One region of the Streptomyces sp. NPDC013317 genome, then DNA from elsewhere that is predicted to be linked to it. Evidence: riboswitches for the same ligand, from Rfam matches in the RefSeq annotation. Region 1 holds a riboswitch; the other holds the start of a gene.
The links. Region 1 has a riboswitch for cobalamin ahead of ACZ3IJ_RS29680 (ABC transporter substrate-binding protein). Riboswitches for the same ligand answer to the same signal wherever they lie in the genome.
Positions count from the first base shown of each region.

Region 2: it holds a riboswitch for cobalamin, as region 1 does, so the genes downstream of both, cobN (cobaltochelatase subunit CobN) here and ACZ3IJ_RS29680 (ABC transporter substrate-binding protein) in region 1, are expected to answer to the same signal.

Region 1 is NZ_JBVHDX010000014.1:104,338-107,540, forward strand. Features, by position in the region: gene ACZ3IJ_RS29670 (amino acid permease) at 1-812, shown strand, start outside; gene ACZ3IJ_RS29675 (M67 family metallopeptidase) at 889-1,317, shown strand; adenosylcobalamin (AdoCbl) riboswitch at 1,325-1,475, shown strand; gene ACZ3IJ_RS29680 (ABC transporter substrate-binding protein) at 1,484-2,458, shown strand; gene ACZ3IJ_RS29685 (FecCD family ABC transporter permease) at 2,455-3,203, shown strand, end outside.
Region 2 is NZ_JBVHDX010000008.1:265,319-268,521, reverse strand. Features, by position in the region: gene ACZ3IJ_RS22300 (precorrin-8X methylmutase) at 1-32, opposite strand, end outside; gene ACZ3IJ_RS22295 (cobalamin biosynthesis protein CobG) at 47-1,462, opposite strand; cobalamin riboswitch at 1,508-1,642, shown strand; gene cobN (cobaltochelatase subunit CobN) at 1,682-3,203, shown strand, end outside.

The DNA.
Region 1 (3,203 bases):
GCGGCTTCTTCCCCAAGGGCATCGGCTCCACCCTGATGACCCTGCAGATGGTCATGTTCGCCTTCCTCGCCGTCGAGCTGGTCGGCGTCACGGCGGGCGAGTCCAAGGACCCGAAGACCGTCCTGCCCAAGGCCATCAACACCGTGCCGTGGCGCATCGCCGTCTTCTACGTCGGCGCGCTGATCATGATCCTGTCGGTCGTCCCGTGGACCCACTTCCAGCCGGGCGTATCCCCGTTCGTCGCGGCCTTCGAGAAGATGGGCCTCGGCGTCGGCGCCGCGATCGTGAACTTCGTCGTCCTGACCGCCGCGCTCTCCTCCTGCAACTCGGGCATGTACTCCACCGGCCGCATGCTGCGCGACCTCGCGCTCAACGGCCAGGGCCCGAAGTTCTTCACCAAGCTCACCAAGAACGGTCTGCCGCTGGTCGGCACCTCGTTCTCGGCCGGCCTGATGATGGTGGGCGTCTGGATCAACTACCAGTGGCCCGGCGACGCCTTCAACTACGTCGTCTCCTTCGCCACCATCTCCGGCATGTGGGCCTGGATCATGATCCTGGTCTGCCAGGTCCGCTTCCGTCGCAAGGCCGACCGCGGCGAGCTGCCCCAGTCGTCCTTCAAGGCGCCCGGCGGCATCTGGTGCAGCCTCTTCGCCCTCGCCTTCATCGGCATGGTCATCGTGCTGATGGGCATCGACAAGGACGCCCGGATCTCGCTCTACTGCGCGCCGCTGTGGGGCCTGATCCTCGGGGTCTCCTACCTGGTCCTGAAGGCCCGCAACCCGGAGGGCGCGGCCTTCGCCAAGCGCTCCTGACCCGGCCTGTCCAGCATTCGGGCCGCTCCGTACCACTCCTCGGTACGGAGCGGCCCCTCTGCTTATCCTGTCGGACATGCTGACCATCACCCGGGCCCTGTACGACCAGATCGTGGAACACTCCCGCGCGGACCACCCCGACGAGGCCTGCGGCGTGGTCGCGGGTCCCGCCGGCAGCGGCCGCCCCGAGCGGTTCATCCCGATGCTGAACGCGGCGCGCTCGCCCACGTTCTACGAGTTCGACTCCGCCGACCTCCTCAAGCTCTACCGCGAGATGGACGACCGGGACGAGGAGCCCGTGATCGTCTACCACTCGCACACCGCCACCGAGGCCTACCCGTCCCGTACCGACATCACGTACGCCAACGAGCCCGGCGCGCACTACGTCCTCGTCTCCACCGCCGACACCGACGGCGCGGGCCCCTTCCAGTTCCGCTCCTACCGGATCGTCGAGGGCGTCGTGACCGAGGAGGACGTGAAGGTCGTCGAGGAGTACGGCGTCTGAGACACTGACGCGACCATCAGGGCGGCAGGACCCAGGAAGCCGGTGCGAATCCGGCACGGTCCCGCCACTGTGACCGGCCCCTCCGGGGGCCGGAAGCCAGGAACTGACCTGCCGCCTCTCACCACCGACTGGGGACGTGGAAATCCCCGGAGGAGGCTCGTCCGCCATGACCTGGCCCCGTCGTACCCTGCTGCCCGCCGCCGCCCTCGTCCCGCTGCTCGCGGCCTGCGCGGCCCCCGCTGAGAAGGACGCCCCCGCCGCCAAGGCCGCACCGGGGTTCCCGTACACCGTCTCCAACTGCGGTGTGAAGACGACCTACCAGGCACCGCCGCAGCGGGTCGTCACCATGAACCAGCACGTCACCGAGGTGATGCTCGCCCTCGGCCTGGAGAAGTCCCTCGTCGGCACGGCCTACCTCGACGACCGGATCCTGCCCGCGTACAAGAAGGCGTACGACTCATTGCCGGTCCTCGCCAAGGAGTACCCCTCCAAGGAGGCCCTGCTCGCCGCGAACCCCGACTTCGTCTACGGCGGCTACTCCAGCGCCTTCGACGCGAAGGCCGGACGCGCCCGGGACGACCTGAAGGCGGCGGGCGTCAACACCCGCCTGAACATGGAGTACTGCCCCTCCGGCGCCTCCTCCCTCGCCGACCTGTACCGCGAGGTCGACGAGGTGGCCCGGACCTTCGGCGTCCCCGAACGCGGCACGGAGTGGACGGCCGGGGCGAAGAAGACGGTCACGGCGACCGGGCAGAGGCTCGACGGGGTCACCCCTGTCCCGGTGTTCGTCTACGACAGCGGCGACAAGACCGCGTTCACCGCCGGAGGCAAGGGAATCGGCAACGAGCTGATCTCCCTCGCGGGCGGCCGGAACGTCTTCGCCGACCTCGGCAAGCCCTTCGGGGACGCGACCTGGGAGCAGGTCGTCGCCCGCAAGCCGGAGGTGATCGTCATCTACGACTACGGCTCCACGACCGTCGAACAGAAGAAGAAGCGCCTCCTCGACGACCCGGCCCTCCAGGACGTCCCGGCGGTCAAGAACCGCCGCTTCGCCGTCCTGCCGCTCTCCGACGCCGTCCTCGGTGTCCGGGTCCCCGCGGCGATCGAGAAGCTCGCCACCCAGCTCCACCCGACCCGATGACCGCCACCTCGTCCCCGCCCCCGTCCCCGGCCGCCGGAGCGGAACGGGACACGGCCCCCGAGGGCCGGGCCCCGGCCGCTCCGGCGCCGGCCGGGCGCGGGCGGTTCGCACTCGTCCTCGGGGGGCTGGTCGCCGCGCTCGCGGCAGCCGTCGTCGCCGGGGTCGCACTCGGGTCGGTACGGATACCCGTGGGCGCGGTCACCGAGATCCTCACCGGCCGCGCCGCCCCCTCCCCGTACCGCACGATCGTGCTCGACGTCCGGCTGCCGCGCGTCCTGCTCGGCGCGGTCGTCGGCGCCGGGCTCGCCGTCGTCGGCGCCGTCCTCCAGGCCCTCGTCCGCAACCGCCTCGCCGACCCCTTCCTCCTGGGCATCTCCTCGGGAGCGTCCACCGGGGCCGTCCTCGTGCTCGTCCTCGGCGTCGGCGGCGGGATCACCACCACCGTCGCCATGCCCGCCGGGGCCTTCGCCGGCGCCCTGCTCGCCCTGGTCCTCGTCTACGCGCTCGCCCGCCGCGGCTCCACGATGACCGGCTCCCGGCTCGTCCTCGCCGGCGTCGCCGTCTCGTACATCCTCTCCGCGCTGACCACCCTGCTCCTCGTCCTCGCGGGCCGCCCCGAACACTTCCAGGAGGCGATGTTCTGGTCCCTCGGCGGCCTCGGCAGCGCCCGCTGGGACACCCTCGCCCTGCCCGCCGCCGTCCTCGTCCTCGGCGTCGCCGCCCTGCTCACCCTCGCCCGCCCCCT
Region 2 (3,203 bases), on a different contig from region 1:
ATCTCCGCGCCGTCCTTCTCGTAGTCGAACATCCTGTTGCTCTCGCTCATCTCGTTGGGGTGCGGGCCGCCGCGACGGCGTGGGGAAGGTCTGTACGGGGGGTGGGGCGGCCGTCCACGAGGTAGTGGCCGTCGTCGGTGGCGACGACGTCGACCCAGGCGCGGCCCTGCGGGTGGCCGCACCGACGCTCGCACCCGGAGAAGTGGACGGGGAGACCGCCGCGGCCGGGAGTGGCGTCGGCGCGCACGTCCGCGAGGGACTTGGCGCAGCCGGGGCGCCCGGTGCAGGCGCCGACGCCGACCCAGGGGTCGGCGGGCCGGGTGATGAGGCCGGCCGCGTCGAGCTCCGGCAGTCGCTCGGGGGAGGCCCCGACGACGACGGCACCACGCCAGGGCGTGAGCCGCACCTCGTCGGCGGGCAACAGCGCCCGGAGTTGGGCGGCGGTCAGCCGCCCGAGGGGCGCGAGCACGTGCAGCGCGCGCCCGCCGAGCGCTCCGGGCTCGGGCGGAGCGCGGTGCGGCAGCGGCGGTGCGGGGGTGACGGGGCGGGCGTCGACGCCGGCCCGCGCGAGTGCGGCGGCGAGGTCGAGGAGGCCGGTCTCGGCGTTCGCCGCGCCGGCCCCGTCCTCCGGGCCGTCGGCGCCCGGCAGCCCGTTCGGGCCGGCGGCGTCGGTGGCTTCCGCTTCCGGCGCTCCGGAGCGCGGCAGTTCCTTCACGCGCCACGCGCCGTTTCCGGCGTCCTGTGCGGCCCGCAGGAACGCGTCGGCCGCGGCGAGCGCGGCTCGCGGCGCGTCGGCACCTGCGACGCGGAACGCCTGTCCGCCGACGCACAGCAGGGCGTCGGCGGCGCGCGGCGCGGGGCCGACGCTCCCGCTCGCCGTGGCTCCGCCGGGCGACGGGCTCGTGCCCGTCCGGTCGGCGTCCGGCCGGGGGCCTTCTGCGATCAAGGTCACATCTCCGCCCAGCCCCGCCACGTCGCCGCGGCCGTCGTCCAGGGCGAAGAGGAAGCGGCCCGAGAGGGCCGCCGTCCAGGGGGTCGCGCACAGCAGCGCGTCCAGCTCGCGGGCCCACAACTGGACGTCCGCGTGGCCGAGTCCGTCCAGTGTGGCCGCCGGGGAGGCGACGATGTTGCGGACCCGTTCGTGGGTGGTCGAGGGGAGGAGGCCCGCCTCCGCCAGGCGGTCCGCCAGTTCCGCGCCGCAGCCCTCGCCGAGGCCCCGCAGCTCCACGTTCCCCCGGGACGTGACCGTCACCCGTCCGTCGCCCAGGGACTCCGCCGCCGACGCCAGAACCTGGACCTGACGAGACGTCAACAACCCTGCGGGCAGGCGCAGTCGGGCCAGGCGACCGTCGTCGGCGGGGTGCAGTCGGAGCGCCCCGGGGCAGGCGTCGCCACGGTCCCGTATGAGAGGTTCGCCCTGGTTGGGCGCAGGGGGCGTGGTGGGCGGCATGGCGGCGAGCATACCCACGTGAATCCGGGTGACCCCCCGGGCCGCCGAGCGCACGATCTACTATGCAGATCGGCATGGGGTCCCAGGACCCCGGGGAGGAAGCCCGGTGAGAATCCGGCGCGGTCCCGCCACTGTGAGCCGGGTCCCGGAAGGGGCCGGGTGAGTCAGGAACTCCTGCCGTCCACACGACCACCCGGGGCGCGGACAACCCCGAGGAAGGCCTGCGCACGCATGCGAATTCTGTTGCTGTCGCACTCCGACACCGACCTGCTCAGCGCCCGCGCGGCCGGCGGCCCCGTCGCGTACCGGTTCGCCAACCCCTCCCGCCTCGCCCTGGACGACCTGCCCGGGCTCCTGGACGGCGCCGACCTCGTTCTCGTACGCCTCCTCGGCGGTCTGCGCGCCTGGGAGGACGGCCTGGACGCCCTGCGGGCGACGGAGAAGCCGCTGGTCGTGCTCTCCGGGGAACAGGCTCCCGACGCCCAGCTGATGGAGGCCTCCACCGTCCCTGTCGGCGTCGCCACCGAGGCCCACGCCTACCTCGCGCACGGCGGCCCGGCCAACCTGGAGCAGCTGGCCCGGTTCCTCTCCGACACCGTGCTGCTCACCGGTCACGGCTTCGACGCCCCGGCCGCCGCGCCCACCTGGGGCCCGCTGGAGCGGGAGGCGCGCGCCACCGACGGCCCGACCGTCGCCGTGCTCTACTACCGCGCCCACCACATGAGCGGGAACACCGCCTTCGTCGACTCGCTCTGCGCGGCGATCGAGGACGCGGGCGCGCGTGCCCTGCCGCTGTACGTCGCCTCCCTGCGCGCCCCCGAGCCGGAGCTGCTCGACACCCTTCGTACGGCCGACGCGATCGTCACCACCGTCCTCGCGGCCGGCGGCACCAAGCCCGCCGAGGCGCAGGCGGGCGGGGACGAGGACGCCTGGGACGCGGGCGCGCTCGCCGCCCTCGACGTGCCGATCCTGCAGGCGCTCTGCCTCACCGGCTCGCGCGCCGCCTGGGAGGAGAACGACGAGGGCCTCTCCCCGCTGGACGCCGCGAGCCAGGTCGCCGTGCCCGAGTTCGACGGCCGGCTCATCACCGTCCCGTTCTCCTTCAAGGAGATCGACGAGGACGGACTTCCGGCGTACGTCGCCGACACCGAGCGCGCCGCGCGCGTCGCCGGGATCGCGGTCCGCCACGCCCGCCTGCGGCACATCCCGAACGCCGAGAAGAGGCTCGCGCTGGTCCTCTCCGCGTACCCGACCAAGCACTCCCGGATCGGCAACGCGGTCGGCCTCGACACCCCCGCCTCCGCCGTCGCGCTCCTGCGGCGCCTGCGTGAGGAGGGGTACGACTTCGGCCCGGTCGAGGAGATCCCCGGGCTGGTCTCCGGGGACGGCGACGAGCTGATCTACGCCCTGATCGAGGCCGGTGGCCACGACCAGGACTGGCTGACCGAGGAGCAGCTGGCGAAGAACCCCGTCCGCATCCCGGCCGCCGACTACCGCCGCTGGTACGCGACCCTCCCGGCCGAGCTGCGCGAGGCCGTCGAGGAGCACTGGGGCCCGGCGCCCGGCGAGATGTTCCTCGACCGGTCCCGCAACCCCGAGGGCGACATCGTCCTCGCCGCCCTGCGGCGCGGGAACCTCCTCGTCCTCATCCAGCCGCCGCGCGGCTTCGGCGAGAACCCGATCGCGATCTACCACGACCCCGATCTCCCGCCGTCCCACCACTACCTGGCCGCCTACCGCTGGATCGCGGCGC